Regions from separate parts of the Lysinibacillus sp. NPDC093216 genome, predicted to be linked through region 1. Evidence: riboswitches for the same ligand, from Rfam matches in the RefSeq annotation. Region 1 holds a riboswitch; each other region holds the start of a gene.
What was found. Region 1 has a riboswitch for cobalamin ahead of metE (5-methyltetrahydropteroyltriglutamate--homocysteine S-methyltransferase). Riboswitches for the same ligand answer to the same signal wherever they lie in the genome.

Region 1 (8,056 bases):
ACATCCTCCCGTGAAATATCATCCCGGACAAAGGACCAATTTAAAATTGTCACAGGACCTGTGAGCATTCCCTTTACATAACGATTCGTTTGGCTTTGGGCATAGGCTGTTTCTTTAACTGTCATCGGTGCTTCCCATGCAACGTCACCATAAATAATTGGTGGCTTCACACAGCGAGAGCCATATGATACAACCCATGCTTTCTCCGTAAATGCAAAACCAGTAAGTTTTTCCCCGAAATATTCAACCATATCTGTGCGCTCAAATTCACCGTGTACCAAAACGTCGATATCTAATTCCTCTTGAATAGTGATCCAACGTTTTGTCTCTTGTTCGACAAACGCTGCATAATCCTCATCAGATAGTTGTTTCTTTCGCCATGCACTTCGTGTACGTTTGACTTCGTCTGATTGCGGAAAGCTCCCAATTGTTGTAGTTGGGAACAGCGGTAATTGCAAGGCTTGTTGTTGAACCTTTTGACGTGTTTTAAATTCACTCTGGCGTTCAAAATCTTGTGCTGACACTGCTTTAATGGCTTGTTGAATACTTCTATTTTGACGAGCCGGGTGATTTTTCAACGCTTCAATCGCCTTCATACTTTCAGATGTTTTTTGATTTGAGGGGCTTCCTGTGCCTTGTAAGTATTTTGTTATTTCATTGATTTCAACTAATTTTTCATCTGCAAAAGAAAGGGCATTTTTTAGAACTGGATCGAGCTTTGTTTCGAGAGTAGTTGTAATTGGAACATGCTGTAAGTTACACGAAGATTGAATCCATATTTCTTTAGCACCACTTAGCTGTTCAATAGCTTTAATAGTTGAGCTAGCCTCTGCTAGATTGGAGCGCCAAATATCTCGTCCATTTATAATACCGGCCGCTAATACTTTATCTTGTGGGAAGCCAAATTGACGTAATGCCTCCATATTTTCGCCATAGCCATGCACAAAGTCTAACCCAATTCCTTGAACCGGAAGTGTCACAATTGACTCGTATGCCGATAATGACTCAAAATATGTTTGTAGCATAATGTTAACCTCGGGTACTGATGCAACTAATTGTCTATAAATTTCTTGAACAAGTTTAACCTCCGCTTCATCTAGTGTTGTGGCAAGAGCAGGCTCCTCTAATTGAATCCACTCTACACCAGCATCCACTAACTCCTTTAAGACCTGCGTATAAAGTGGTAGTAATGCTAAAATAAATGTAATCTGCGATAGTTTGTCATAGCCTTTTGTTAATTTACAAAATGTATATGGGCCAATCAATGTAGGTTTTGCTGTAATACCAAACGCTTCCTTAGCCTCTAAAAAGTCTGCCAATATTTTATTTTCTGTTAATTGCAAAGGTTGTCCCTCATATTCTGGCACAATATAATGATAGTTTGTATTAAACCATTTTGTCATTTCACTAGCCACGGCTTTTTTACTACCACGAGCTACCCCATAGTAAGTTTGTAAATCAACTTTGTCTCCCTGCCAATCAAAGCGCTTTGGAACTAAGCCAAACATCATTGCCGTATCCAACATTCTGTCATAGAGTGTGAAATCTCCGACAGTTATCATGTCTATGCCGAGACGAATCTGCTTGTTTATTCGAGCTAGGCGAATATCCTTTAAATGCTGTAAAAATTCATCCTCTGAAAGCTCCTTTTTCCAAAATGCCTCTAAAGCCTTTTTCCATTCACGATCTTCTCCGATATACGGATAACCAACTGTAGTACTTGTATACGTCATGTTTATCTCTCCTATCAATCAAAATAAAAAAAAAGCCACCCTCCTTTTTTTTGGAAAATGGCTGTCATTGCATATCAAAATTAGCTATCAAGAAACAATACGAAATTCTTTCAAAATATCGCATGATTTATTGTCGCACAGGGCCGATATGGTCACATCTCACCACCTATTTCCACGTAGGTATTTGGTGTGTACTAGATATTGGCAGGTCTCCTGGCTTCTCATCAACACGCCTCACAGCCTTCCCAGTTTCCCAGTGGCAATTGTGATTTGCTCCGATTTACAGTTGCGGGACAGCGTCGGATTTACACCGACTTCCCTTTTAAGCCAAACTTTCATTCGGCACCAACTCTTACACAATATTTAATTATGTTTTACTATAACATATATTTTTCTGAAAAGTAGATTTATTTTCAGATTTGTTTGATTCTTCATACTGCTATTATTCCGAACATATGGAATCATCGAAGACTAGCAGCCCCGCTACCAAAAAAACTTGTAAATAGTGGGATATTCTGTTATTTTATAGTTAGTTATCCAACTAACTAATAACAAAGGAGGTGTAAACAAATGGCAAAACCTACTGGTATTGAAAAGTCAGATTTATTAATGGCTGCCAAGCAAAGTTTAGTAGAAAAAGGGATTGAGAAATTCACCTTAAAGGCTGTTGCTGAGCAAGCTGGGGTGACACAAGGAACTATTTATTATCATTTCAAATCAAAAGAGCAAATCATTCTAGAAATTGTCCAAGACATCTGTGAAAATTCCTGGAATGAGATTCTGATGACTGATCGAGAAATGATTCAATCTGCACTTTTCTCTGCAAAAAGTCGATATGAAAATGATGCGTTTTATCATAAATTATTTTTCACCTTAATCGTTTTCGGCTTTACGAACCCAACTATTAGACAGCAAATTGGACAAATTTTAGCGGCTGAAAATGAACATTTATGTAACATTTTAAATAAATTATGGGATACATCACCAATTGATGGCGTGTCGATGGAAACTTGGAGCATTTTTTTCAACGCCCTTATTGATGGCTTAGCCTTACAAGTGATGATGAGGGACGATTTCGATGTAGATGTCTTCTATCAGCAATTAGAAAAAATCCTTCAGACATTGCATCGTCTAGAAAATAATTAGAGGAGGAAAACTATGCGATTCTTTTTATGCTGGGGTTTTGGGATTTGGCTTGTAGCAAGTGCCGTATTTCGATTTGTAGGGCACTACTTTTTTACCCTTGAAGAACCTTTCCTCATGATAGCTACTTACATTTTAGCTATTCCAATCGTTTGGATAGCGACAATACCTATTTATTCTTTGAAAAAGACAAAAGGTACAGAACGGTTACTGGCTGCTATTTGTATCGTATTACCTGGAATGCTCATCGATGCAGTCGTATTGTTAGTTTTCGACAATATTTTCCCGAATTTATCGGCTGACTTAGATCGATATTTCGCCTCATGGCTATTATGGGCTTACTCCCTAATTCTCATTACTGGTTTTACAAATGCTTCATTCGTGAAAAAGAATACTATTCATTCATCAAATTAAAGGATTTTACATTATTATCCTAGAAGTAAGTAATGATTAGAATTAAAGGAGGAGAAAAAATGATTATAGGCTTACATCACGTTCAAATAACAATACCAAAAGGTGAGGAAGAAAAAGGAAGACATTTTTACTGTCAAGTATTAGGACTAAAAGAAATTGAAAAGCCTGATTCGCTGAAAGGACGAGGTGGATTTTGGTTACAGGTCGGCAATAGAGCGGTACATGTAGGTACAGAGGATGGCTTTGATAGATTAACGACGAAGGCTCATATTGCCTATCAAGTTGAAAATATCGAACATTGGAAGAAGGTACTAGCCGAACATCATATAGAAATTTTCGACTCAGTTCCTATTCCTCATTTTGAACGCTTTGAATTTAGAGATCCATTCGGTAATAGAGTGGAGATGATTCAAGAATTCTAAAAGAAAACAGTTGAATAGAAATTATTTTCTATTCAACTGGCATGTCTTCCAACTTTTTAATTTTGCCGGGGTACTTTTACATTTTATCGCCCAACTTTTGAATTTTATCGACTAACTTTCACGTTTTATCACCCAACTTCTGAATTTTATCGACATCCTCCTTCTTTCGATACTAAAAAACACTTCAGCCAACTGAAACATTTGTAATACAACTGTAAATTAAGGCGATGAAGCCTTTTATATCAGGTGTTTACAGCAATTTCCCATCCACCGTGGTAACAATTACCTCAAAGAAGCCCTACTTTTTCATGCTACGATTAATTCCAGTGACAAACCAAATCAGGATTAATCCTAACAATAGCTTCAGGAGGAAATAACAACATGAATAAACGATTTTTATCAACAACATTAGCATTGACGATAGGTTTTAGCACAGTGGGGATGGTACAACCAACTGTTCAACCTATAGAAGTAGAGGCTGCAACAACAAATGCCCTGAATAACTCACAAGCAGTTAATACGAAAGCGGATCAACTAATTCAAGCTGGAAAAAGCTTAATTGGTAAGGCGACATATAGTAATACAGAATACAAGGCTACATATCCTTATAAATTCTCTTGCGCATCATTTATTATGTACATTTTCGAGAAAAATGGTGTTGACCTTGCAACTTATAATGAAGATTATATGATACAGCAAGGAACAGCTGTTAATAGAAATCAATTACAAAAAGGTGATTTACTATTCTTTAAGAGTAAAAAAACTGGGACAGACCCTGACCACGTTGGTATGTATATCGGGGACAATAAAATGATTCACATGGCTGATTCCCAACAGAATATTGTTATTTCTGATTTAAATAGTAAGCCATATTATACAGATAATTATGTAGGTGCCCGCAGAGTTTTACCTACATTACTCTCAGCTAATCCTGCAACAAAGGGCGATAAAATCGTTGAAAACGCTTATAACTATAAAGATAAAGTAACTATGGGTACAACAATTAGTGAGCAGAGTCTACGTTTTACCGGGCCTGGGTTTGTAGAATATGTTTATCGTAAGAGTGGCGTAAACCTTGGTACTACAACCTTAAAGGAACAAATGAATCTGGGATCGACGGTTTCACGTGCTAATTTAAAGAAAGGTGATTTAATTTTCTTTAATAGTGTCGCTGGCTCTCAAACACCTTCACTTGTAGCCATTTATGCTGGGGACCAACGAATAATGATTCCAAGTTCAAGTGGTATTACGACAAGAGTACTGTTCGTTGACTATTATAAAGAGCATTATATTACTGCAAAACGTGTTACGTCAGATAACTCAACTGCAGCTCCTGCTCCAAATCCAGCCCCTAGCACGCCTTCTACTTCTGCTGATAAAATCATCTCTACTGCCTCAAATTTGAGTAGTAAAGCAAAGTTTGGTTATTCGTATGACGAAAGCTCACTTACGTTTACGAGCGCAGGATTTACTTACTATGTTTTTAAACAGCATGGGATTGATTTAAAAGATAAATTAGCAAGTAGACAAGCATTAGTTGGGACTAAAGTGGAAAAAGCACAGTTACAAAAAGGAGATCTGATCTTCTTCTCTACTAACAATGGAGGAAAAGATATTACACAAACAGGCATCTATCTTGGTAATAATCAGTTTATTAGTATGACATCTAATAATGTTGTAAAACAAAGCCTAACTTCAACATGGGCAAATCAAAACTATGTAACAGCTCGTCGTGTTTTATAATATAAATACAAAGAAAAAGAAGTATTCTTCTATTGAGAATACTTCTTTTTCTAGCTTATTTTTTATTTTTTAACTGATTCGCAAATTCTATCATAGATTTGCTAGACATTGGACCTTTAATAAGTACAATGGTTTCATTATCGAGCTTATGCTTTAGTACATCTAAAACGCCTGTAACATCTTTAAACATATGAACATCTGCCTTGGTGCCTTCCTTCAACGCTTGATTCGCAATATTTTCTGCTCTATTGCCAATAGTAATAAGCGTATCAACATTTCTTTTCGCGACCATTGTGCCAATCTCTCGATGATATTTTTCTTCGAAATTTCCTAACCTCTTAATATCACCTAAAATAAGAATTACTTTCTTCCCTTTTCCTATAGTATCTAAAACCTTTAGTGCCGCTTCAACAGAAGTCGGGTTATTTGTCCAAGTATCATCTACGATAGTACATTCACCTATGCCCGTAGAAAATTCTAAGTGTCTTGCCATCGCTTTGAACGTTTTTAATTGCGAAATTGCGACAGCCATGGAAAGTCCCATTTCCTTTATGGCAGCTATAGCCGCTAATGCATTATATACCTGGTGTTCTCCGTATCCTGGAACAAATAAATTGTATTTGTTATTTGACACTTTTAGTACAAATTTCATGCCGCCTTTTGTGAATTGTATATTCGTAGCTTGATAATCTGCCTTTTCGTTGACGCCAAAGGTAATAATCTTTCCTCTAAATTTATTTAGGGGGATTTTTTTAATGTTTTCATCATCACCATTAATGATTAACGTGCCATCTTTTCTTATTCCTTCTACAATTTCTGCCTTTGCTTTGATATAACCATCAAGATTATTGCATCCATCTAAATGATGGACACCAATATTCGTAATAATACCAATCGTAGGCTGATAGATCATACATTGGTGTTTAATATTCCCTATATTCCCCAATCCTAATTCAAAGATAGCTGCTTTTGTATTCTGATCGATTCCAGTCAAGTACGGTAAGGATTGCCGTGGCTCATTTTTACTGCTGACAGATGCTTGAACATTCCATTCCTTACTAGCTATGTGTTTAATCATTTCTTTCGTTGTCGTTTTACCACATGTTCCGGTTAAAGCAACGACTGGTATTTGAAATAGATTTCTGTAATGCCCCATGAATTTCCAATAGGCATGCAAAATACTTTTGACGCGTATAACGGCCGTATTCTTCAGCGCATTTTTCAATTCCTCTGAAGATTTATCAGAAATGACTAGAGATGGTCCCTTTCGATCTATTTCTTGCCAGTTAATTTGATCACTTTTACTAACAAACATAAGTGTATGATTTTGAGTCAGATCATGTCGGTTATAATAAATTGCATGTTTAACAGACCAGTGTTCAGAACCGCTTAATAATTCTCCTTGTAATAATTTTCTTATATCGCTCACACTTATATGTTGCAAGTTAACTACGCCCCCTTTCTATAAAGTATATTTCTGAATAAATGAATATCATAGTTTATGCATTTCAAGCAATTGACTATAAATATGCTCATTCTAGTAAATGATGAAAAATAACATTTATTTAGGTGAAATCTATTCGGAAGTAGATGATTTTTTTATTTTTAAATCATCTGCCAACTTAGAAACTTCTTTACTATACATATCTCCTTTAATGAAAAGAACCGTATTTTCATCTACAATATCTTCTAACAATTTATAGACGCGTGTACTATTTTTAAAAATATACACAGGTGAACTCATTCCTGCCTCAATGGCATGAAGCGCCATAATACTTGCATGTTCCCCTATCGTAATAAGTACATCGACCCCAATTTCACTAATTAATTCTCCCGCTTGTTCGTGAATGATATATCCCCAAGACCCTAAATCTGTTATCGTCCCAATAACGGCAATCGTTTTCTTGCCTTCTCCGAGCGCTTTCAAAACTTTTAATCCTGCCTCCAAAGAAGTAGTCGTAATATTCCATGTATCATCTAGTAATATGGAATTATTAATGCCTTTAAATACCTGAAGCTGCTTATTCAATTTTCGGAATGATGGCAGTTGTTCAGCTGCTAAAGAAATCGGCAAACCCATTTCACAAATAGCTGCAATCGCAGTGAGCGCATTATATACTTGATGCTCGCCAAAACCTGGTACATAGATTTCATAGAGTTTCTTCTTGTGATGAACATTGAACAGCATACCATTTTTGTGGTAGCGAATATCTCTTGCTTGAAAATCACAGGATTCATGCTTACCTACTTTAATAATGCGTCCTTGAAACTTTGATAAATCTATTTTACTTGAGTTGCTATCATCAGCATTCAGGATTAAGGAGCCTGTAGGACTAATAATGTCCAACATTTCACCCTTTGCTTGGATATACCCCTCTAAAGTTTTACAATAATTTAAATGATGTGCTCCTATATTTGTAATAATCCCAATAGTCGGCTTGAAATATTGCCCCGCAAGTTTGATGTCCCCCGGTGAACCAACAGCTGTTTCATAAACGGCTGCGTCGGTATGATCATCAATATTCAGTAAATATTGCAAAGAAGCAGTTCTAGAATTACTACTAAGTGGCGTGGATGCTACATTTTTTTCTGCAGAAAGTA
Region 2 (8,056 bases), on a different contig from region 1:
AATGAACTATCATCAAGCCTATCCAGGTCAAAAATATGCTTTAGACATTTTAAAATTAAATACGCTCGGAACCCGTGCAAGTGGACTATATCCAGAACAATTAGATAAATATCAAATATTCGCAGATGATTTATATAGTCCTTGTAACGGAAAAGTAGTCAACATACAAAATGATTTACCTGACCTCACTCCTCCGAAATCTAATCCAGAAAATCCTGAGGGAAATCATGTCACTCTTTCATGTGAGAACCATGATGCTACTGTTTTATTAGCTCATATGAAAAAAGGCAGCGTAGTGGTGGCACAAGGCGATAAAGTAACAACGGGCCAAATACTTGGAAAAGTAGGAAACTCGGGTAATACAAGCGAACCACATTTACATATTCACGCCGAAAAGGATGGGAAAGGTGTACCGATAACATTTAATGATCGATTTTTAGTGCGAAATAGTTTAGTACGATCATATTAACGATAAATAAAAAATGCTTAAATTCTTAAAAGAGGGCGGATAGCGAATGTCTGAAAAAAATCAAACAAACAATAATTCTGTAATTTCTTTAACGCTTGGAATTCTATCATTGTTTATACCTTTTATTGGCTTGATCTTAGGCATCATCGGAATAGTTTTTTCAAATAAAGCTGTAAAAGAAATTAATACAACTAATGAAAATGGTAGAGGATTAGCAACTGCAGGTTTAATTTGCAGTATAATAGGGATTATTTTACAAGTCCTTGCGATTTTGGGGTATGTAGCCTTTTTCTCAATGACGGTGGTAAATAATAACGGCTAACATGAGCACATTTCGTGCGATTTCTATTGTTTTTGTCCCCCGAACCCATTTGTTTAACCTGAGCAATTTTTTTCTTTTACTTAAGCGTCCCCCTATTCTCACAAAAAAATCCACCTCCATGTTTTTTCAACATGGAGGTGGACTTGGCATTACAAATCATCAAAGCCGTTATCTTCTACATTAACCTTTACATACTGGCGAGAACGTTGCTCGAAGAAATCTGTCTTCCCTAAATCAACATCCTCATACGCTTTAACCCACTTTAATGGATTTTTGCGATAGCCTTCAAATGGACGCTCTACGCCAAGCTGATTACAGCGTACATTAGCATAGAAATGTACATAATCATGCACATCTTCCACATCGAGGCCAGCAATTTTATCGCCAATCACTTCATTGGCCCAATCGATTTCTAGTTGAACGGCTTCACGGAAGATTTCCTGTACACGAGCTGCTCGTTCAGGTGTATCGTATTCAGGATATTCCTCTAATAGCTCCTGATAAATTTTCACAAATAAATCGACATGTAGCTGTTCATCGCGATTAATATAATTAATCATCGTTGACGAGGCCACCATTTTTTGATTGCGTGCTAAATGATAGAAGAACGCAAAGCCAGAATAGAAGAATAAACCTTCTAAAATCACATCATAAACAATCGCTTCTAGCATATTTTCAACAGATGGCTCCTCGGAAAATGCTTGGTAGCCCTTAATAACGAAATCATTACGTCGCTCTAGCACTGGCTCTGTACGCCAAAAATCAAATGTACGATCCTGCTCGTCTTTGTTGACAATACTTGATAGCACGTAGGAATAAGAGTGATTATGGATTACCTCTTGTTGCGCTAAAATAATCATTAGTGCATTTAAACTTGAATCTGTTAAATAATCCGCTACTTTCCCCGCAAAATCGGTTTGTACACTATCTAATAGTGCTAGCAAGCCAATGATTTTTAAAAAGGATTCCTGTTCATCTGCTGATAGCTGTGGAAACTGTTTGACATCATTGCTCATATTAATTTCAAACGGTGTCCAGAAGTTCCCTAGCATTTTTTTATACTTAGGATATGCCCAGCTAAAACGCACATCATCCCAGTTCAAAATGTTAGAAGAACGTCCGTTGACAATTCCTGTTGAACGGTTCGGTGCATCTTTATCCATAATTTGTCGTTTTGTAATAGTTGTCATTGTTATTTCCTCCTAGCTCGCGCAAGACTCACATTCTAGCAATTCTACAGATGTTGAGCGCACATAATAAGTCGTTTTTACACCGCTCGCCCAAGCATTCATATGCAATGCTAGTAAATCTTTCGCCTTAATCGTATTTTGAACGTATAAATTAAGTGAAATGCCTTGGTCGATATGACGTGCTCGTGCAGCATTTTGCTTGATTGTCCAATTTTGATCGATGAAATAAGCAGATTTATAATACCAAGTTGTCACAGGTGATAGATCAGGTACTGTTACTGGAATTTTGTAATCCTTCTTCTCTTCTGAATAACTCTTTTGGAAGATCGGATCAATCGTAGCCGTACTGCCTGCTAAAATAGATGTTGATGAGTTCGGTGCAACTGCCATTACATAGCCGTTACGCATACCTTTCTCAGCAACCGCGGCGCGTAATGCATTCCATTTATGACTGTCATAGCCACGTTTGTCAAAATACGCACCCGTATGCCAATCTGAGCCTTCAAATAATGGATAAGCTCCTTTTTCACATGCCAAATCGTTAGAAGCACGAATCGTTAAATATGCAATTTCTTCATATAGCTTGTCCGCAAACTCTACAGCTTCCTCAGACTCCCATTGAATTTCTTTCAAAGCTAATAAATGGTGCCAGCCAAACGTTCCAAGTCCAATACCACGGTAGCGTAGGTTCGTAATTTCTGCTTGTTTTACTGGAATTGTATTTAAAGCAATAACGTTATCTAACATACGTACTTGAACTGGGATTAATCGTTCTAGAACACCAGCCGGTACTGCTCTACCTAAATTGATAGACGATAAGTTACATACAACGAAATCTCCAGGCTTGCGACGTGTTACGATGACATCATCTTCAAGGGTAATAGACTCAAATTCAGTAGCTGACATATTTTGGAATATTTCTGTACACAGGTTCGAGCTGTAAACCATCCCTTCATGCTTATTCGGATTCATGCGATTGACTTCATCTCGATAGAACATAAACGGCACGCCTGTTTCAAGCTGAGAGCGCATAATACGCTTCATAATATCAATGGCTGGTACAACTTCACGACTTAACAATGGATTGGCGATACATTCCTCATATTTAGTACGGAAAGAGCCGTCACCCTTTTTCTCATCATAGAAATCCTCTAGTGAAAAGCCCATAACTTCTCGCACTTCATGTGGGTCAAATAAATGCCATTCCCCGCGCTCTTCTACCGTTTCCATAAATAAATCCGGTAAGCATAGCCCTGTGAAAATATCATGAGCACGCAAACGCTCATCCCCATTGTTTAAGCGTAAATCTAAAAACGTAAAGACGTCTTTATGCCAAACATCTAAATAGACAGCAATAGCGCCTTGTCGTTGACCAAGCTGATCGACTGAAACCGCCGTATTATTAAGTTGTTTAATCCATGGTAAAACACCACTTGATGCACCTTTAAAGCCTTTAATAGATGAGCCTCGGCTACGAATTTTACCCATATAAACACCAATACCACCGCCGTACTTCGATAATGTTGCGACATCTGTATTCGTGTCATAAATGCTTTGTAAACTATCATCTACTGTATCGATAAAGCAACTTGATAGCTGTCCATGTGTTTTACCTGCATTTGATAATGTTGGTGTGGCAACAGTCATATATAAATTACTCATTGCCCAGTAAGATTCACGTACTTTTTCTAAACGATTTTCTGTTTCATCCTGCATCAGAGTCATCGCAATGACCATCCATCGTTCCTGCGGTAATTCCACCGGTGTTTTCGTGTAATCACGGACTACATAGCGGTCCATTAATGTTTTTAAACCTATATACGTAAACAACTCATCTCGACTTGATTCTAAATAAGAAGCGAGTTCCTGAAGCTCCTGCTCACTATACTTTGTTGTTAAACTTTCATGATACAAACCAACTTCTGTATAGTGTGCTAAATGTTCTGGGAAAACCTTATAAACATCTTTCACTGAGACACCACGACGCATCGCAAATTGGTCATATAATTTTTCTAAATAAATTTGAGCTGCGACAAATGTCCAGTATGGCTCCTCTTCATCAATGAGGCTAAGCGTTTGTAAAATCATCGCATCTGCCCATGCTTCAAATGTGGCATTGTCGTTTTTTCGTAGCCATCGATCCGATAACCTCACAAAACTTTCGAGTTCATCCTCCGTGTAACTTTTCTTGAGCTTAGTCATTTGCTGTTCGATTTGAATTGTCATGTACACATTCTCTCCCTTTCCTTCTCCAGCAACACAAAAAGCGATCACGCAACATCTATCGGTTACGTGATCGCAGTAAAATCGGAAATGGAAATGAAGGATAAGCGCACAAAGAAGTGAACAAATCTCTCGCCTCCACTTCTCAATCCCCGAAGAATGTGTTGCTGTCTTGAACATATCGGCAGGTCTCCTGGCTCATGCTTCCTCCAAATGATCACCTTCCCGTTCTTCACAGTGGCCTACTCATCATTTGTCAGCACTTACAGTTGCGGGGACAGCTTCGGCCTAAGATGACTCTTTTTCCGAATTCCCTTTTAAACCATATTGGTACCGTTCGTCCAAAATACTATATATTGTGTTTTAACTCCTAAACAAATCTAACATATTGTGTTTATTGTTGCAATAGGCGATTTGCCCCTTGCAAGTTATAAAGTGCTACATTTTCTCGAAGCAAGCCCAATTACAATGCAGTTTTACGTAGTTTTTCAAAATTTCTAGGAAATTTTTTTTGTGCTAGCTGCTCTTTTTCAGGCTGTATTCCTAGCAAAACTACTGCACATGGACCAGCCGATTTCTCAACATCTAACGAACTTTTGACCTGTTGCTCGCTAAAAAGGCGGGTAAATTCTGCTTGTAGACCTTTTGATCCAACTGGCCATACTTGCTGCACAATCCCCTCTTTCCACGCCTGAAAAATAGGTTGGAGCTGTGCGACATCTTCAGGCTGAGCAAGGATTTCATTGCCTACAAGCGGTAATCCATAGGTGTACCAACTAAGCTGTTCATACTTAGTTGCTGTGTGTTTTTGCTGTTCACCTAGCATCGTTATAGATAATCCTGATTGTAGAGTCGGCATATTGGACTCTGTACTACCGTCTATCGGTGGACAATTAAGCCCCGCCTCATCAAAAACCTGCTGAATGCCTGCAACATAACGAGACCATGCAGCATCTCCTGAAAAATTAGCGAGTAAAATATGGTTTGGTAAAGCATTTGCAGCAAGCTGCTCTAAAAAAGTAACACGCGCCGTGAAGTATGCCGTTAGTTTGTCTGGAGCAGACACAACATCTTGTGGTTTTTCGCCAATGGCTGCGGCATTATCTGTTGTAGCAAACAGCTCACCTATTTTTATTGCATTTCTCAATGTACTCGACCTTCCTTACGCACAAACACCTTTGACAGAATTGGCATCACAATTGCAACGATCACCAGATTTACGAGTGTTGCCAATGGAAGACTAGTCAGTGACGCCCAGTAAAATGCCGGACTAATGATAAAGTAAAATGGTAAAGGTGCCACAACACCATTTAGAATAAGTGCCACGGGCCATTTCCAGAAATGCATTCCTTTTTTATGCATGACCCCAAAGACCCATACAACAATAAACATTTCTACTGCGATAATAATATGTAGTGGCCCTAGAGGGAAGCCAGTAGTTAAGGCTGAGATAAAATGCCCAATGACTCCCGAAACCCCAGCTAATACTGGAGATAAAAAGACAACGCTCAACAATGCAGGTGCAGAGTCAAGCGCTGCAGTTGAAATAAATGTTGGAATTTTAATGACTGCACCTACTGCACAAATTGCCGCAACCATGGCAGTGAGCGTCAATTTCATCAATCTTTGTCGATCCATCCCATTTCCTCATTCCTTTAATATTTGGCTATTCATTATAACGTGTGGTTGATTTCCGTTCCGGCTGGGTGCTTTGTCGCTTTCGCACAGAGCAAAGCTTCCTGGAGGCGTCCGATAAGCCGCTAATCCCAAGGTGTCGCCGCTTTTACCCCAACCACAACTTTTAATGAAAAGCCTACTTTATGAAACAATATTATTTGATTTGTTCCCCGATACCGTACCAAATGCGTACGACTTGTTCAGCTTCAGCGAATAATGCCTGGTACAAACGCCCACATGTATCACGCAACAATCGTGCCTGTTTTTCCATCGGCACAACTCCACGACCCATATCGGTCACTATTATATAGACGGCACAATTTTCTTCAAGAGTCTTTAGTCTTGTCAAAATGATTTTGACAAGGGGTTCATCCTCCTCAAGATCTTGTGTCACGAGCCACTTCTCTATGTTTTTAATAACTAGTACATCACAGGCTGGGCTGTCATTAGGTAGATTGCCATCTACAAGCTCAACTTTTTGACCTTCGAGCAATTTCATGACATAGTCGGTTTTTCCACTATGGGCGCCTCCGATAAAGACATGCATCGCGCTCCCTCCTCCCAAGCCTTTCTTGTAAACGTTAAAGAAAATATTTTATCATGCGGTGATTGATACGACCAAAAAGTTTGCTCAGTCGGTGCAAATTCTACAAGAAGCGCTCGAATAACTCCACCATGGACAACGAGATGATAAACATCTTCGTCTTTTGGTAATGCCGTGAACCCTTCAATGACACGCGCACAAAAGGCATCAAAGCCTTCCCCCTTTGGAGGTGGTGACTGTACGGGATCATCTAACCATGCACAATAACGACTATCTGATTTTAAGTCATCATATGTGAGCCCTTCAAATTCACCGAAGTTCGACTCTCGAAATCTCCTATCAGACACATATGTTGCATTCGGAAAATAATGGGCTGCTGTTTCCCTACAGCGCAGCAAGTCACTACCATACACCTTAGTGGCATCTGAATCTACTATAGTCAGCAAAGATGCATCGGCTAATGAAGAATCTGTCCAACCGATATAACGCTTCTCCAAATTCTCCTTTGTTGGAGCATGTCTCATTAAGTGCACAATAACAACGTCACCCATAATACAACCTCCATTCCTTCAATTGATGCACCGAGTAAATCTCCAGAAACGCCACCAAAGTTGCGCACTGTAAATTGACGAAAGACTAAAAAGGCAATCGCTAATACAGCCATCAACACTAATGGAACAATGGAGAAACCTATGACAAACAACAAGCTACTATACGCCACAACTAATGTGATAAGCATAAAGCAGATAAGTGATCTCGGCTTAATATGTGTTTTAAAAAAGTAGGCAAGCCCCTTTTCCTTTGAGCATTTGAGCGACATAAAATAAAAGCTCATGCCTACTCGTGTTAATAACGGAATAAACACAGGCATCCATAGTGCAAACTTATGCTGCACGAATAACTCATGCAGTATCACAAATTTGCCAAGCACTAGAAATAACACGGACAGCACTCCAAATGCGCCAACACGTGGATCATCTAAAATTTCAAGCCGCTTCTCACGATCTCGATACGAAAAATAAGCATCTCCCATATCAATAAAACCATCTAAATGTAAACCACCTGTAAATAAGGCAAATAATCCGACAATCACAAAAGTAAGCAAAACCTCACTGCTTGCCGTCCATTCTGTTAAACTATAGATCACCGCCGCCACTGCGGTGCCCATAAGAGCCCCTATCCATGGTAAAAAGGCGAACATCCCGGTAATCGTTGCCTTCGTTAAAGGAATTTCTTTATGTACTGGCAAAACTGTAAAAAATTGAAACGCAAGTTGTATGCTATGCCAGAAATTTTTCATCGTCTTGCCACCTTCTTCATTTATTATTTCCACTTCTTTACGACACCATAATTTATTTCATATGCCTCATCCGCAATAGAAACGAACCATTGATGTAATTTTCCAAGCATTTGTCGATATAATTCTACTTCCTCGCTAGAATAAGGTGGCTCATCAAATAATTCGTTTGAGACGATAAAAAACGTCACCCTTTTCTCAAGTAACGTCTTTACCGCCTTTTTTAAAACATCAAGCTTTTGTTCTAAACAGCCAGGTTTTTCCACACAGGGAGTTCCCGTGTCAAAACCCTCGTAAAAAGCATTTGTCAGCCATGTCGTAACACAGTCCCATA
Region 3 (8,056 bases), on a different contig from region 1:
TCAAGAAGGAATTCTGAGAGAAGTTAAAGAGGAAACTGGATATATTTCTAAAATAAAACCGATTTTATTAGGAGAATATTTCGTGAATCCCGCTACACAGAATAATAAAGTTATAACGTATCTTATCTTAGATGCATATAAGGCATATGAGCAAGATTTAGATGATACTGAAAATATTGAAGTTAATTTAATTGGTTTTGATAGTTTTGAAAGCTTGTTTAAAAACAAGAAAATTCTAACTCAAATGTTTTCAATAAGTGCTTACTACATGGCTAAAGACTATATGCGAACAAATAGACTTATTAAATATTGATATGGTTCCCCTATGGTAGACAGAAAAGAAAGTAAATTAATCTGTCTATTATATGGGATTGTTTATGGCACATTTTGAACAGGAACTCAAGGACTATATTCACTATTACAATCACAAACGAATGAAGAGAAAATTAAAAGACCTAAGCCCGGTGGTTACCTCTCAGGTCTTAGAAGATGCTTAACTAAATATGTCTAACTTTATTGGGTCAGATTATATTTTTACCAGTTTTTTAAAAGTCTCAAAATCTAACTTTTAATTGGTACCCATAATTCAACTTCGCATTCATTGGATTTCCATTCAAAAGTACTTCAAGAATTTCTTTTTCGCTATATTTCGAAACATTGTATTTATTTGTAAAAATCTCATTTTCAAGTTTATCAAATAAGAGCCTTGAAATTCCATCATTTGTAGTAAGTACTACATAAGATTGTGAAGATATTTCTAAGTGAAGGGATTTTTTTATTTGTGCAATTGTACATAAAAAATATTGCACTTTTATTTTAATAACTTAACTTTCGAACTCAAAAAAAATGTATCTGGTACTAACTTAAAAGATCAGATGCAATTTTTTTATTAGTGTTCCTCTTGAGCCAACATGTGCAATTATTGAAGATACAATGAACTGTTCCGGAAGTTGTAGCTTTAGAAGGGGATACCGCCAACATTTAAAGATTTTAGTAAGTGATATTTTAAATTGTTTAAAGTAAAATAGTAGTAAGGTATTTCATAATAAACTCAACTAATCTGATTAGTTGAGTTTTATGTTTATATATTAAAAAGTTACTAAAATATTTTAAAGAAGATGTGATGATTAATGGGGAAAATCGCCATTTTGGCAGAGAAACCATCTCAAGCAAGAGCTTATGCTGATGCATTTAAAATTAAACAAAAAGAGAAAATATTTATTGAATTGGAACCTTGTTCTACTTTTCCTGAAGGTGCAGTAATTACCTGGGCAGTTGGTCATCTTGTTGAATTAAAGGAACCAAAAGAATATCAAAAGGAATGGGAGAAATGGTCGCTTGGATCATTACCTATCATTCCACAAAAATTTGAAGATAAAGTTGTCTCTAAAATGTATTCACAATTTAATGCAGTAAAAAAAATCTTTAGTGATCCGCAAGTAACAATGATTTATAACTGCTGTGATAGTGAACGTGAAGGTTCAAATATCTTCTACTCACTTTTAAAAATGACAAAAGTAAATAAGCCTGTTAAACGATTATGGATCAATTCATTAGAAGTTGAGGAAATTCGAAAAGGTTTTAATAATATGCAAAGTAATGAGCGTGATCTGCTCATGTACCAAGAAGCAAAAACACGTCAAATTAGCGATTGGTTAGTAGGCATGAACTGTAGTCGCCTATATACGCTACTTTTACAAAAAAAAGGCTTTAAGGGTAGTATCTCCATCGGACGTGTGCAATCGCCAACCGTATATTTAATTTATAAAAGACAACAGGAAATTGAACATTTCAAGCCTGAAAATTTTTATGAAATTGAAGGGATCTTTAAAGCACAAAATGGTGTATATAAAGGGAAGGCAAAGTTAAAAACAAAAGAGCGTGCAGAGGCTGTGCAATTATTGCAACAACATGGGGTTGAACCGATGGATACAGGTCTAATTACGAGTGTAACGAACAAAACGAAGCGTATTGCACCACCCAAACTACATGCGTTATCAACATTACAAGCCAACGCCAATAAACGTTGGAAATACAGCCCGTCGCATGTGTTGAAACTTACGCAATCACTTTATGAGAAAAAGCTCGTTTCTTACCCACGTACCGATTCACACCTCATTACACATAATGAGTTTGCCTATTTAAATGAATCATTGGCAAAATATCAGCAGCTCGTTGGAAAGCCATTTAATGCGATTAATCGCGGGAATAACAAACGCTATGTCGACAGTGCCAACGTTGGGGAGCACTATGCTATTATTCCAACGAAAAAAGTGCCAACAGAAAAAGCGTTACAATCAATGAATGCTGATGAAAGAAATATTTATTTCGAAATAGTCAATACGACACTCGCCATGTTTCACCAAGATTATGAATACGATGAAAAAACGATTATAACGAATGTCAAAAATTTAGAGTTTAAAACGGTAGGGAAAACAGAACTTGTAAAAGGTTGGAAAGAATTGTTTTTAAGTGAAAAAGGGATGCAAGAGCGTGAGGAATCGTTACCTGTTGTTTTCCAAGATGAAATGGTACAAAGTAAGGTTTCTATTCTAGAAGGCACAACTACGCCTCCTAAGCCTTATACAGAAGGGCAACTCATTACGATGATGAAAACATGTGGTAAATCAGTTGAGGATGAAGAAGAAATCGAGGTGCTGAAATCGATTGAAGGTATTGGTACAGAAGCAACTCGAAGTGGCATTATAGAGACCATTAAAAAGCATGGATTTATTGAAGTACGAAAAAACATAGTGAGCGTTTTGCCGAAAGGGGAGCTTTTATGTCGGGCTATCGAAGGGACATTACTTTCAAGTCCATCTATGACTGCAAAATGGGAAATTTACTTAAATAAAATTGGTCGTGGAGAAGGCTCTGCAAAACATTTTATTGAAAGCATAGGCAAGTTTATTACTCAATTAATAGCGGAGGTACCTAAACAATTAGAGTCACTTTCAATTGAAGCTGAGCAGTTTAAACCAGCTGCTGTGAAAGATATTGTGCCATGTCCGACATGCAAAGTAGGAAAAATAGGTTTGCGTAAAAGTTTTTACGGTTGTTCGAATTATAAAAATGGTTGTAAGCAAACGTTCCCAGAAAGGTTACTAGGAAAAAAACTAACTGAAAAGAACATTAATGATTTATGTAAGATTGGTAAAACAGCTGTGGTTAAAGGGTTTAAGTCAAAGAATGGTAAACAATTTAATGCGTCACTTCGTTTGGTAGAAGGAAAAATTGAATTTGAGTTTAATGAAAAGTAATTGCGGATGAGATTTTTTTCACCGTCAATGCCGTTCAGACGATTAAAAATAGTGAAGATGTGACACTCAGCAAAGTAACACGAGCGAAGAAGAAATTTGAAGTAGTAGGGAAATGCCCATTATGTGGTCATAGCGTGATCGAAGGACAAAAAGGCTTCGGCTGCAGTAACTGGGAAAAGGGCTGTAAATTTGTCATCTGGAAAAACGATGAATTTTTAGCCGCGAAGAAGAAGAAGCCTACCAAAACAATGGTTAAGAAATTGCTAGCCGATGGAACGGTATTGGTAAAAGGCTTAACAAGTAAAAAGGTTCTAAATTCGATGCTCAATTAAAATATGAAAAAAATACTGACAACGAATATTTTAGTTGGAAGATGGAATTTGAAAAAAAGGATTAAAATTAAGCATTTATGAATCTTGTTGAATTAATTCTCACTACCCTAAACAATTATTTTATGAAATGAAGGTTATCTCAACCTAATGACTTCCAAGTAGAAAAGAAAATCCTTTGTATTTTTATAATTTCCATTTATAAAAATAGATAACCAAAATAGAATGAAAGATTTGTTAGTAGATCATGTAGAGTGTTGCCCTCACTGATATTGAATATCGAGACTAATAGCGTACTATGAGGAATTTGTATAGTAAGGTAAGATAAATTATTGTCTAAATTTATTTTATTTTTCCAATAGTAATTAATGTTTAACAGTTCTATTTTCTGGCTATTAATCTCTCGTTTATTACTATTTTTACTTTAATGTAATATATAATGTAATTGCTATCTGGAAAATATTCTGATATTGTTCCTCTTATAACTTAATAATTTTTGTTGGTGCGAATGACATTGTTCGTTTGCTTAAAAGGGAAATCGGTGCAAATCCGATGCTGTCCCGCAACTGTAATGGAGAGTCTATACAATATGTCACTGTAGCGAGCTATGGGAAGGCGTATAGATGATGAACCTAAGCCAGGAGACCTGCCAATAAAAGCAACAAACTTACATAGAACCACGAGGATGGTTGTAGTGACTGGGAAGAGACGCCCTTTATTTAACTATGACATCCTCTTGTAGACAAGGGGATTTTTTTATGCCCTTTGCTTTAAGAGAGGAGAGCGTTTTGAAGAATCCAACAACTAGAAAAATCAACCTACTCTTATTAGTGTTGACTGGTGTCGTTCTAATATCCTTGACGTTAGCGATAATGGTAGGCTCTGTGTCTATAACACCTAGTATTGTATGGCGCATTATTTTATCGCATATCCCGTTCAATCCACTTGGCATTACAGAAGATTGGAGTCGTTCGCAGGAAATCATCATCTGGCAAATTCGTACTCCCCGCGTAGTACTTGCCATAATAGTCGGAGCGGGTCTTGCAATTTCGGGAGCTGCTATTCAAGCTTTAGTTCGCAACTCAATCGCAGACCCCTATATTTTAGGTGTATCTTCCGGTGCATCTGTCGGGGCGACGTCTGTTATTTTACTGGGCGCTTTTTCATTTTTAGGTATGTATGCGCTATCACTTGCGGCTTTTATAGGTGCGACGATTGCAGTACTAATCGTGTTTTTCTTAGCACGAGTTGAGGGGCGAATTTCAGTTATTCGATTATTATTAGCCGGAATTGCCGTGTCACTAGTTTTGTCAGCAATGACGAATTTTATGCTGATGATGGCGAAAGAAGAGGGCGGTATAAAGGCAGTGATGTATTGGATGATGGGAAGTCTGGCTGGAGCGAAATGGGTAAATTTAATGATTCCGTTCGTTGTTTTAACGGTCGTCTACGTAATTTTACGTCTTCATGCACGTCATTTGAATTTACTTTTACTAGGCGAAGAATCTGCTGTTACGCTGGGGATTAATTTAGAGAAATTTCGATTGCTACTAATTCTATTAATTTCCCTATTAACAGGTGTCCTTGTTGCTGTAAGTGGTGCAATTGGCTTTATAGGACTGATTATTCCACATATCGTACGCATGATTGTCGGCTCAAATTATAAGTTTGTACTGCCAGTCAGTGCATTAATTGGTGCGATATTTTTAATATGGGCTGATGCAGCTGCGCGTATTGTGATTGCACCTGAGGAAATGCCGATTGGAATTATTACTGCTTTATGCGGATGCCCATTTTTTATATGGATGTTGCGTAAGCAAATGTATTCTTTCGGGGAGGAAAATTAGATGGTATACGTAGCAAAGAACCTTACTTTTGCCGTGCAGCAGGTGAAAATATTAAACAATGTTTCTGTACATATTCAAGAACGCGAGTTTGTGGGCATAATTGGACCTAATGGCAGTGGGAAATCGACCCTATTAAAAAATATGTATCGTATGCTACAACCTCAAGAGGGAGAAGTATTTTTATTTAATGAAAATATTTACAAGCAATCTTCAAAGGAGATAGCAAAGCAACTAGCCGTCGTAGGGCAGGAAACACCAGTGCTTTTTGAGTTTACTGTTAAGGATCTTGTTGCAATGGGACGTACACCGCATAAAAGGCTTATGGAAGTGGATACAAAAGAAGATCTAGCTATTGTCGAGGAATCGATGCAGCAAGCAGGCGTACTGCATTTAAGTGAACGTACTTTTAGTTCATTATCTGGTGGTGAGAAAAAACGAGTCGTTGTTGCAAGGGCTTTGGCGCAACAGGCTAAGGTTATGGCATTAGATGAGCCAACGAATCATTTAGATATTCAGCATCAACTCCAGCTTATGGATTTAATACAGAGCTTGCCGATTACGGTCATTGTAGCCTTGCATGATTTAAATATTGCAGCAACTTATTGCGATAAAATTTATGTTTTAAAGGACGGAGAAATTGCGGCGTATGGAACTCCGTTTGATGTATTAACACCCTCATTGCTACAAAAGGTGTTTGGTGTACATGCAGAAGTTAATGTACATCCTGTCACGAAAAAGCCGCATATTTATTATATATCTGAGCAATTTTTATAGTTAGTTTAAGAGACTTAGATTTCTTTCAATATATTTTTTAGAAAAAAGGAGAAGTAGACATGAAGACATTAAAAAGCGTATGGCTTGTTCTTGCAATCGCAATGCTAAGTATTTTAGCGGCTTGTGGTAACGAGGAAAAACAGGATTCAGCATCGCAAAGTGAACAAGTAGAACCAGCAAAAGCAGGAGCAACGGAAGTAACGATTGACAATAACGATACGACACAAGTCTATTCGCAAGCACCTAAAAAAGCAATTAGCTTAAATCAGCATGTGACAGAGATTATGCTAGCGTTAGGCTTAGAGGATTCAATGGTCGGAACAGCATATTTAGATGATGCAATTTATCCACCGTTACAGGCAGCTTATGATAAAGTTCCGGTACTAGCTGAGCAATACCCAACAAAGGAACAAGTGATTGATGCAGGAGCAGATTTTTTATATGCAGGCTGGAAAAGCGGGTTTAGTGAGAAGGGTGTTGGAACACCAGAAGAACTAGAAGCACTTGGCATCCACACTTATTTACATACATCTTCAAGCATTAAAAATCCTAAGTTAGAGGATATTTTCGGCGATATTCGTAACATCGCCAAGATATTCCATGTGGAAGAGCGTGGAGAAAAGTTAATTGAGCAAATGACAAAAGATGTAGAGGATATTCGTACGAAGCTTCCGCAAGAGGAGGGGAATTTACGTATTCTTGTATTTGATAGTGGTGAGAAAGAAGTTTTCACTGCTGCCCAAAACTTCATGAATGAACTTGTGACAGTAGCAGGTGGAAAAAATATTTTTGGGGATGTTGAGTCTGGCTGGACAACCGTTTCAAAAGAAGATGTAGTTGAGCGCAACCCGGAAGTTATCGTTGTAATTGACTATGGTTCAACTACTGCTGAAGAAAAAATTAATTTCCTAAAAAATGATCCGGCACTAAAAGAAACGGAAGCGGTATTAAACAAACGTTTCGTTATTTTACCACTATCAGCAGCGTCTGAAGGTGTTCGTGCGGCTGAAGCAATACAAATTTTGGCACAAGGATTTTATCCAGAAAGCTTTCAATAAAGAAGAGGAGCTAGCCATGTGCTAGCTTTTTTTATAGGAGGAGGGTAAAAATGACTATAAATGCTTTTAGCCATAATATTCCTGAAAAAACATTTGCTAAGTTAAACATAGAAGGTGAATTTACGCGTCTTGCTGTGAGTCCTGGCATTATCAACAAACATTATACACCAGCACAATTTCAAACAATCGCAGAGGTAGTCGGAGTGAGTGGCGCTATTAAATATTCTGCATCCTACAGTATACTACTATCTGTACCGACAATAGAATTAACGACTGCCAAAAGGAAGTTGGAAAAGGCGGGCTTATATATTGCAAAGCAAGGACAGATTGTAACTATGAAGGCTTGTGATTTTTGTGATGGCGATAAAATGGAGGCAGCACAGATTACAGAGGAGCTGTATCAGCAGCTTGAAGGCTTGGAAGTACCAAGCAGGATTCGCATTAATATGAATGGCTGTGCATCAGCTTGCTATAATGCCGTATATGATGATATTGGGCTTGTATATCAGAAAGATAGCTTTGATGTGTATTTAGGGGCTGTTCCGATGGGTAAAAACGCACAGGCAGGGGAGCTTTTTGTGAAGAAAGTGTCTGTACAGCATATCGAAAATCTTTTACAGGAAATAATTAGGGTCTATAAAGAACTTGCTCGCCAAAAAGAACCATTTTATAAGTTTTACAAGAGAACAAAAGCAGCAGACTACTGGCAAACGATAAAAAATTACCCAGGTAGAGTGATTGTAGATTGATTTACAACTAAAATTGTAGAAGGAGATATGTGATGACTA
Region 4 (8,056 bases), on a different contig from region 1:
CTACTTTGAACGCTGAGGGGGGGATTTCAGCGAATCTTTATTGAAGCGGGGAGATGGCCGTATTACCTGATCACTTTTTCATCAAAGCGGAGCAGTTATCCACTCTAACCGATCACTTTTTCATCAAAGCAGAGCAGTTATCCACCTTACCTGATCACTTTTTCATCAAAGCAGAGCAGTTATCCACTTTACCTGATCACTTCTTCATCAAAGCGGAGCAGTTATCCACTCTAACCGATCACTTCTGCTTCATAGCGGAGCAGTTATCCACTCTAACCGATCACTTCTGCTTCATAGCGGAGCAGTTATCCACTCTAACCGATCACTTTCTCTTCAAAGCAGAGCAGTTATCCACTTTACCTGATCACTTCTTCATCAAAGCGGATCAGTTATCCACTCCAACCGATCACTTCTGCTTCATAGCGGAGCAGTTATCCACTCTAACCGATCACTTTCTCTTCAAAGCAGAGCAGTTATCCACTCTACCTGATCACTTCTTCATCATAGCGGAGCAGTTATCCACTCCAACCGATCACTTCTGCTTCATAGCGGAGCAGTTATCCACTCCAACTGATCACTTCTTCATCAAAGCGGAGTAGTTATCCACTCTAACCGATCACTTCTGCTTCAAAGTGGATCAGTTATCCACTCCAACCGATCACTTTCTCTTCAAAGCGGATCAGTTATCCACTCCAACCGATCACTTTCTCTTCAAAGCGGATCAGTTATCCACTCCAACCGACACTTCTTCACCGAAGAGAAACGGGTTTTTACCCTGACATTTCACTATTATCCATCAAAAAAGCTGCCCTTGATAAAGGACAGCTCCAAAATACTATTTAAATAACTCAGGGTAAACTGCTTTTGCTATTAACTCAACAGCTTCGCCAATACGCGGACCCGGACGGTTTGAAATATCAGTGTCTATAGAATACACCGCTTTATTTTGAATGGCAGTGATTGAATTCCATCCATCACGAGAGAGGATTTCTGCCGTTGGGTTTTCCCCATAGTTTACGGTTGTTAAAATGACATCTGGATTTTTTGCAATAATATCTTCCTCAGATACCTTTGCCCAACTTTTGAGGTCAGCAAAAACGTTCTTAACATTTGCAGCATCTAAAATCTCTTGTTGGAATGTACCAGAACCAGGTGTATATATGTCTGGCTTCGGACTAATTTCTAAATAGATATTTTTTGGTTCTTTCACATCTTTAACTTTTGCTTGGACTTCTGCAATTTTACCTTTAATATCATCATTTAACTTGTCGCCTTTATCTTTGATTCCCATAACTGTTGCGATTTGTTGGATATCCCCGTACACATCATCAAATGTTTTAGCCGATTGAATGGCAAACACTTTAATACCTGCATCTTCGAGACCTTTTAAGGCATTTAAATTTTCTTCATCGCCTCCAGTTGTATAGGCAATAACGACATCTGGCTTTAACGCTAAATTACGCTCACTATTGAATTTTACAGAATCAGAAACACGTTCAATTTTTTGCGCTTCTTCCGGATACGTATCATATTCAGTTGCACCAACGATTTTATCCCCCACACCTAGAGCAAATAAAATTTCTGTATTACTTGGTTGCAATGAAACAATAGTTTTAGGTGCGGCAGCAAACTCTACTTCTACGCCACGGTCATCCTTAACTTTATATCTAGTTTTCTCAACTTGTTGATCTTCCTTAGAAATAGTCTCTTTATTAATATCCTCTTTCGCGCCACAGCCAACTAAAACGAGTGCTAACATTAACACAGAAAGCCATTGTAGCTTAAACATTTTCTTCATTTCATTGATTCTCCTTTTTCTTTTTCATCGGGTATGACTTACTAATAAACGGTATTTCAGCAATACCAGCCTGCTGATTCATAAAGACAACCATTACAAAAAAGACATTGGCTAGTAATCCTAAATAATCAAAGAGAATAGCAGGTACTTCCCGTTCTTCAGATACTTTGTGCAAAACGCGATATGATTTTTTCGCCTCACTACGGCATAAATGTAATGCAGTAGCAGCCTCTGTCCCTTGAGGTAATACAAAGTTTTGTATTTCATCCTTAACATGACTAACATAGAAATCATAGCGATTACTTAGCCAAGTCAAATTATCTTCAGTTACCGCCAATTTACCTCGTACTGAGCCATTTACATGGTAAGCCATTGGTAAAATGGCTAGTAAATCATCTACTACTACCTCTACCGTTTCCTTTTTTACCGCCACCAAAGCGACGCCAATATGTGTTGTAAGGCTATCTGTTCGAATTTCAAAATCTACCGTTGATGCCTTTTCACGCATAAATGGATAACAAGAATAACGTGCATCTTTTTTCAAATCTAAGTCCCCGCTTTCCTTCGTGAAAAATTCTTACTTTATTCACACCTTCTTAGGATTCCAGCAGGTGAAAGATAAGTGTACATAAAAAAAACGTTGTTCCCACTCCTAAGGAAACAACGAAAATAACATAATAGTGTCGTATAGACACAACATAGCCTATGTAATTGCCGCATATTCTCCTAGCTTCCGAAGAGTTATCATACGTTCAAACAAAGGTCGGTCTCCTGGCTTGTACAGTTCACTACATTCAATCATGTTGTGAGTCATAAAAACCTTCCCATCAGATAATTCGACAGTGGTATATCTTTATGATTCCTGTACTTACAGTTGCGGAAACAGCTTCGGTTTTTCACCGAATTCCCGATTATGCTATAGTTTAGCACCCTTATTCTGCAAGAATTATTCACTTGTTTAGCAGTTTAACATAGATTAATAGGAAAAAATAGCTGTGGAATTAGAATAAACAAATACGATGGATAAAGATCATGCAGGTATCACCTTATGCACGCGGGTGTATTCGTTACCCCACGGGCATTTCACATGCTCGTGCAGGTATTTGTTATATTTCATAGATTGATGTTATAAAAGCTATCTCTCAACGAAAGCATGCGCAAAAAAACAGCTATTTTACATCTTTTAACGGATGGCATTCTTATATTTCTTTTTGCATTTAACATCTTCTTCTTCTTCAATTAAACGTCGAGCAATCTCTAGTAGTTTTGGGTCATTCGTTGCATCGAATAGCTTTTTAAAAGATACAATAATATCATAGCGTATCAATGTCGGGTGCTTTTCGTCTAAGCATATTTGAAATCTTTTCGCCAAATATGACACGACTAAATCTCTTTGTACCTGCCCTGCTAAACCTATTCTCCAAATCGCCTGCAAAGTATGCCTCGAAGTTTCTGTTTTTTCATCATACGTTACTGCCCAAATCTTTAAGAAGTCCTCTAATACTCTTTCTTCGGGATCACTTTTTGCTGCCAATGCGCATAAAAATTGTGCAGCACTTGCACGTACATGTCCATTTTTGTATGTAAGAGCTTGAACAAGTTGTTCCCAAACTGAATATGTCCAATCAACTGGTTCTTGCATAATTTTCATTAATTCTTCGTATGATTTGTATTGAATATCAAGGTCACGCTCTGTTAAATTACTAAAAAGTTGCAAAATCTCTTTTTCCATGATTCATCCCTACCTTTATTGTTTCAGAACGTAAAAATGGTAAACTTGTAAGTATTGTATTAATTTCTATCATTCGTTACTTTACTACTACGAAACTAAAGTCACAAACACTTTTAATTTCAAAGTAAGGTCCCAATTATTATATTTCAAAATTATCAGAAATGAGTATCAATATGCAAGGAAACATTTCTTTCGGCTATAAAAGACACATTTTACATGTTAGCTTTATAATCGGAATTAGCCTTCTATGAATCCAAGCGAAATACGCTATAACGATGGCAATCATTATATGGATAATTGATGCTATACCTTACATCGGCTCTATTTTCATTTTAGTAACTGGTAATATGGTAGTAAATATATCTACTTATGTAAATAAATTCATCCTAGATGTTATTTTACTCATTATTCATCGACTAGTCGAGCCTAAATTAATGGATCACTATATCAGGGATGATAGGTTTACTCGCAAAATCTTGAATACCGTCAAATATTAAAAAAGGTCATCTTTGTAATTTTTTTTACAAAGATGACCTTTTCGCTATTTAAATCGTCTATATAATAGTAGGGCTTATTGAATACGACCGAAGCCTACTAAATATTGATTCCACCAATCAAGTGATTCAATGACAACACCTTTATTTTGAGCATCGATCATCGTGTTATTTCCTAAGTAAATACCTACATGCGCTATGCCTGAACCATAGCTGAAGAATACTAGGTCACCTACACGTGCTTCACTTGCTGAAATACGTTGTGTTGCTAAATATTGTTGTGATGCTGTACGTGGTAAAGATACGCCTGCTTGTTTGTAAGACCATTGCACAAGACCTGAACAGTCAAATCCTGTTGATGGGTTACTGCCGCCCCAAACATAGCTACGGCCTAAGAATTGCTTTGCAGTTGAAATTGCATCACCTGAAGATGCAGTACCTGAACCAGAACCAACAACGACTTTTTGTAGTGATTTTTCATTGTTCGCTTTGCCACTATTGTTAGTGTTGCTAGTATTACTGTTACTATTATTATTGTTACTAGTATTATTGTTAACGTCGTTATTTGTTGCTTGTACTACTGGAGTAGCTGCTTGAAGTGCACGTAAACGAGCTGCTTCTTCCTCTGCTGCTTTACGTTCTGCTTCTAAACGTTCTTCTTCTTGTTTCGTTGCAATTTGTGCCTTTAAAGCTAGAGATTTCGCTTCATTCTCAGCTTTTTTTACTTCCATTTCGCTTTCCTTTTGTTGAAGCTCTTGGAATTGTTTTTGAAGCTCTTTTTGTTTTTCATCTAATGTTGTTTTTTGTTTCTCTAAATTAGCCTTATCCGCTTCTTGTTGATCTACTAATTCTTGGTCAGCATCCATTAATGTTTTTACCGCTACGACACGGTCCATTAAATCTGCAAAGCTTTTCGATTCAAGAACAGCACTTAAATATATACCTACAGTGTTATCTTGAGCTTGGTATGCAGCCATACGTTCACTTAAAATTGTTGAACGTTGCTCAATACGTTTTTTAGTATCTACAATATTTGCATCAACTTCTTTAATATCTGCTTGTACTTTGTTAAATACTTTTACTTTTTCATCGATCTCTTTTTGTAAATTAGTTAATTCTTCTTGTAGCTTTTTAACCTCTGTATCTATTTTAGCTTTCTTATCAATCATTTGTTGAGATGTTTCTTCTGCGTGCACTACGGTTGGTTGAACTGTATTAAATAATAAGCCGCCAGCTAGTGCTAATGCTAGCACCATCGACTTACGCCATTTATTGCGTTTACCCACGTTATTCTTCCCCTTCACTAGTCAATTTCGCTCTTCGTATTTTAATGTAATCACTGGAACGATTTCTTTTATTTTCTCTTATATATTTATTAGCCTTTTAAAGTTTAGCATTATTAGCATAACTTTTATACTATTTCACGGCTTTTTAATCGTTTAGTAAAACTCGCAACATTCTTGTAATATTCACGTAAATTCTATTAAATTCTACAAAACTACATTTTATTCTACATAACAACGTTTTTAACTGCTTTACCATTAGACCCAATTTCTGTTTTGTAATGTTTTTGTAATATTTCTCGAGAACATTTACCCATTATGCCTCTGCATAATTGCGTCCAGAATCGGCTAAAAGAAGTTAAAATAAAAAAAAGGTAAGGGAGCATTTCCCCTACCTCATCTTGTCGCAAATGTATTTCAATGAACAAAGATATTAATTTCCACTCCAAGTTGGCGCTTCCTATTGCCTCATAGAACGTAACGCTTGGATAGAAAGGCGTACCAAAAGAATGGCACATAAAAACAATCCCAAGTATGCAGCTGTATTTAAATAAACAGCGTATGCATCACGAATAAATTGCGAGATTGCTAAAAGTGCTACAGAAACAATGCCAAAGGTAATACCTACGAGAAGTAAGACGAAACGGGAAAACAAATTTGTAATAAAACGAGCATTATCCTCATCCGAAAAAACATCGTGATGTAAGATAATTTTTCCACTCTCTACCCGTTGAATGAGCTGGTTAACTCGTCTTGGCATTTTGCGCAATGCCGGAATAAGCATTGCTAATTCTTCTTGTAAACGTTCCTTCGTTGCCATCGGTTCTTTAAATGGCTTCAGGAAGGATGCTCGCATATATGCAGATGAAAAATCTTTTGCTTCCGTAAAAATATCAAAATTCGGGTCAATTACCCGTAAAGTCCCCTCTAATGTTACTAATGAACGCAGCGCTAAACCTACTGCTGGATAGAAAGCAAGACCAAAATCCCGAACAACCGTAAATAACGCATGTATTAATTCTTCTGTCGGAATTCGATCCACGTAAGAAATTTTCAAGAGAATTTGATCAATTGCTTGTTCTATCTTTGCACGATCTGCATGATCAGCGTTTTCAACCAATAATGTTACACCGTCAAATAAAGTATTTGAATCATTTAGATGAATCCCCATTAAAATTAGCTTTAAGCCCTCTTGTTGTGTAGCTCCCAAACGGCCAACAGCCCCAAAATCAAGGAGGATCGGTGTGCCATCCGTCTCATCAATCTGAATATTTCCTGGATGTGGATCTGCATGAAATATACCCGAAACAAGCATCTGTTCAATGAAGGAGTATAAAACAGTCCGTGCAAACTGCCTACGATTATTTCCTAATCGATTAAATTCAGCCGCAGCATTTGCAACGCTTTTCCCCCGTACATATTCCATGACAATAATATTTTCATTACAGTATTTTGTATAGATTTTAGGAATCTTCACCTTATAATCGCTTTTAGTAAGAGCATTCGTCACCTGCAATGTATTACGAGCCTCAATATCTAAATGAACTTCCTCGCGTAACCCATCGCCAAATCCTTTAGCAAGCTCTCGAAAACCAAGTGACTCAGCCCATGTAGATTTGTTTGAAAGCCAATTGGCAAATTCCTCTAAAATATCGAGATCGTCTCGCATGATTTCCTTCACGTCTGGACGTAGTAGCTTCACCACGACTTCATCAAAATTTTTCAATCGTGCCTTATGTACTTGTCCAATAGATGCTGCCGCAATAGGCTCCATTTGAAAGCTTACAAATATTTCATTCATAGGCTTCGGAAGTGAATCTTCTAAAATTTGTGATACCTGCTCTGACGATAAAGGCTTCACATTATGTTGTAGCTTCTCTAACTCGTCAATAAAAATAGGCGAAAACAGTTCCTTACGAGTAGAAAGTACCTGACCAAATTTAATAAATATCCCACCACATTGCTCCAAAGTTATCCTTAAAGCAACGGCAAGCTCCTTTTCATTTTCTCGTTGTCTTGCGTATTTAATCGTTTGAACAACACCATTTGTCACTGCTATTTTTAACACCTGACGCAAACGCTTTTGCTGCCGCCAGTAACTACGAAGGCGCAATAATAAATTTTTTTTGCCATTCCGACGATCTCTAGCTGTAATACCACTTGGATCAAAAAGCTCAAAAACGAGGTAGAGTAACATCGAAATTAGTAGCATGCAACCAATCCAAACAAGTGTACTAACCTCTGTCACTGTTTGCATCATTGGTTCGTATAAAAAATCTGTATGGCGTAAATAGGTATACCAATAAACAAAGGACGTTAGCGTCACACTAATAACTACAGAAAGAACCCTACGTATAAAATTAATATTTGAACCAATTAATCGACCACTTACAAAATAAATAAGCACTGATACAACAATGAGTTCGATTAAAAATTTCAAAAAAATCAACAGCGTCACCTCCGATGCTACTTCCTAATACTGCTAGTATAACAAAATACGACCTGTACATCTTTGTATAAAGCCAGAGAAATAGTTACTTTAATAAAGGGTGTGGTTCTATAATAGTATCTTTTTTCGGCATGAGGTCACCATCTATATCTTGAAAAAATAGAGGCAGTCCTTCCGCTAAGACAGGATGTATAACTTTCGTTGGATCTTGTCTTTGATGGTGAATATGCAAATGAGGCTCCGAGGATGAACCGCTATTTCCAACACGCCCTATGAAATCTCCAGGTTCTACAGTATCTC

Region 2: linked by a shared signal. The riboswitch ahead of ACQKOG_RS16590 (ribonucleoside-diphosphate reductase subunit alpha) and the one ahead of metE (5-methyltetrahydropteroyltriglutamate--homocysteine S-methyltransferase) in region 1 are both predicted to bind cobalamin.
Region 3: linked by a shared signal. The riboswitch ahead of ACQKOG_RS21795 (FecCD family ABC transporter permease) and the one ahead of metE (5-methyltetrahydropteroyltriglutamate--homocysteine S-methyltransferase) in region 1 are both predicted to bind cobalamin.
Region 4: linked by a shared signal. The riboswitch ahead of ACQKOG_RS05195 (hypothetical protein) and the one ahead of metE (5-methyltetrahydropteroyltriglutamate--homocysteine S-methyltransferase) in region 1 are both predicted to bind cobalamin.

The regions. Positions count from the first base shown of each region.
Region 1 is NZ_JBNNVB010000007.1:104,449-112,504, reverse strand. It holds gene metE (5-methyltetrahydropteroyltriglutamate--homocysteine S-methyltransferase) at 1-1,733, opposite strand, end outside; cobalamin riboswitch at 1,920-2,098, opposite strand; gene ACQKOG_RS10555 (TetR/AcrR family transcriptional regulator) at 2,304-2,879, shown strand; gene ACQKOG_RS10550 (DUF5367 domain-containing protein) at 2,892-3,290, shown strand; gene ACQKOG_RS10545 (VOC family protein) at 3,350-3,712, shown strand; gene ACQKOG_RS10540 (C40 family peptidase) at 4,094-5,455, shown strand; gene ACQKOG_RS10535 (UDP-N-acetylmuramoyl-tripeptide--D-alanyl-D-alanine ligase) at 5,511-6,899, opposite strand; gene ACQKOG_RS10530 (UDP-N-acetylmuramoyl-tripeptide--D-alanyl-D-alanine ligase) at 7,032-8,056, opposite strand, start outside.
Region 2 is NZ_JBNNVB010000015.1:79,010-87,065, forward strand. It holds gene ACQKOG_RS16575 (M23 family metallopeptidase) at 1-469, shown strand, start outside; gene ACQKOG_RS16580 (DUF4190 domain-containing protein) at 516-791, shown strand; gene ACQKOG_RS16585 (ribonucleotide-diphosphate reductase subunit beta) at 941-1,981, opposite strand; gene ACQKOG_RS16590 (ribonucleoside-diphosphate reductase subunit alpha) at 1,994-4,207, opposite strand; cobalamin riboswitch at 4,370-4,557, opposite strand; gene ACQKOG_RS16595 (hypothetical protein) at 4,668-5,351, opposite strand; gene ACQKOG_RS16600 (ECF transporter S component) at 5,348-5,842, opposite strand; gene ACQKOG_RS16605 (bifunctional adenosylcobinamide kinase/adenosylcobinamide-phosphate guanylyltransferase) at 6,036-6,428, opposite strand; gene ACQKOG_RS16610 (histidine phosphatase family protein) at 6,377-6,976, opposite strand; gene cobS (adenosylcobinamide-GDP ribazoletransferase) at 6,949-7,725, opposite strand; gene ACQKOG_RS16620 (bifunctional adenosylcobinamide kinase/adenosylcobinamide-phosphate guanylyltransferase) at 7,749-8,056, opposite strand, start outside.
Region 3 is NZ_JBNNVB010000026.1:59,072-67,127, forward strand. It holds gene ACQKOG_RS21775 (NUDIX hydrolase) at 1-313, shown strand, start outside; partial or broken gene ACQKOG_RS21780 (IS3 family transposase) at 378-497, shown strand; gene topB (type IA DNA topoisomerase) at 1,131-3,260, shown strand; partial or broken gene ACQKOG_RS21790 (topoisomerase C-terminal repeat-containing protein) at 3,278-3,657, shown strand; cobalamin riboswitch at 4,073-4,257, shown strand; gene ACQKOG_RS21795 (FecCD family ABC transporter permease) at 4,378-5,436, shown strand; gene ACQKOG_RS21800 (ABC transporter ATP-binding protein) at 5,437-6,210, shown strand; gene ACQKOG_RS21805 (ABC transporter substrate-binding protein) at 6,270-7,268, shown strand; gene ACQKOG_RS21810 (precorrin-3B methylase) at 7,319-8,017, shown strand; gene ACQKOG_RS21815 (nucleotidyltransferase) at 8,050-8,056, shown strand, end outside.
Region 4 is NZ_JBNNVB010000003.1:112,130-120,185, forward strand. It holds gene ACQKOG_RS05185 (hypothetical protein) at 54-599, shown strand; gene ACQKOG_RS05190 (ABC transporter substrate-binding protein) at 836-1,798, opposite strand; gene ACQKOG_RS05195 (hypothetical protein) at 1,800-2,342, opposite strand; cobalamin riboswitch at 2,543-2,748, opposite strand; gene ACQKOG_RS05200 (hypothetical protein) at 2,982-3,530, opposite strand; gene ACQKOG_RS05205 (NlpC/P60 family protein) at 4,102-5,310, opposite strand; gene ACQKOG_RS05210 (ABC1 kinase family protein) at 5,768-7,756, opposite strand; gene ACQKOG_RS05215 (M23 family metallopeptidase) at 7,842-8,056, opposite strand, start outside.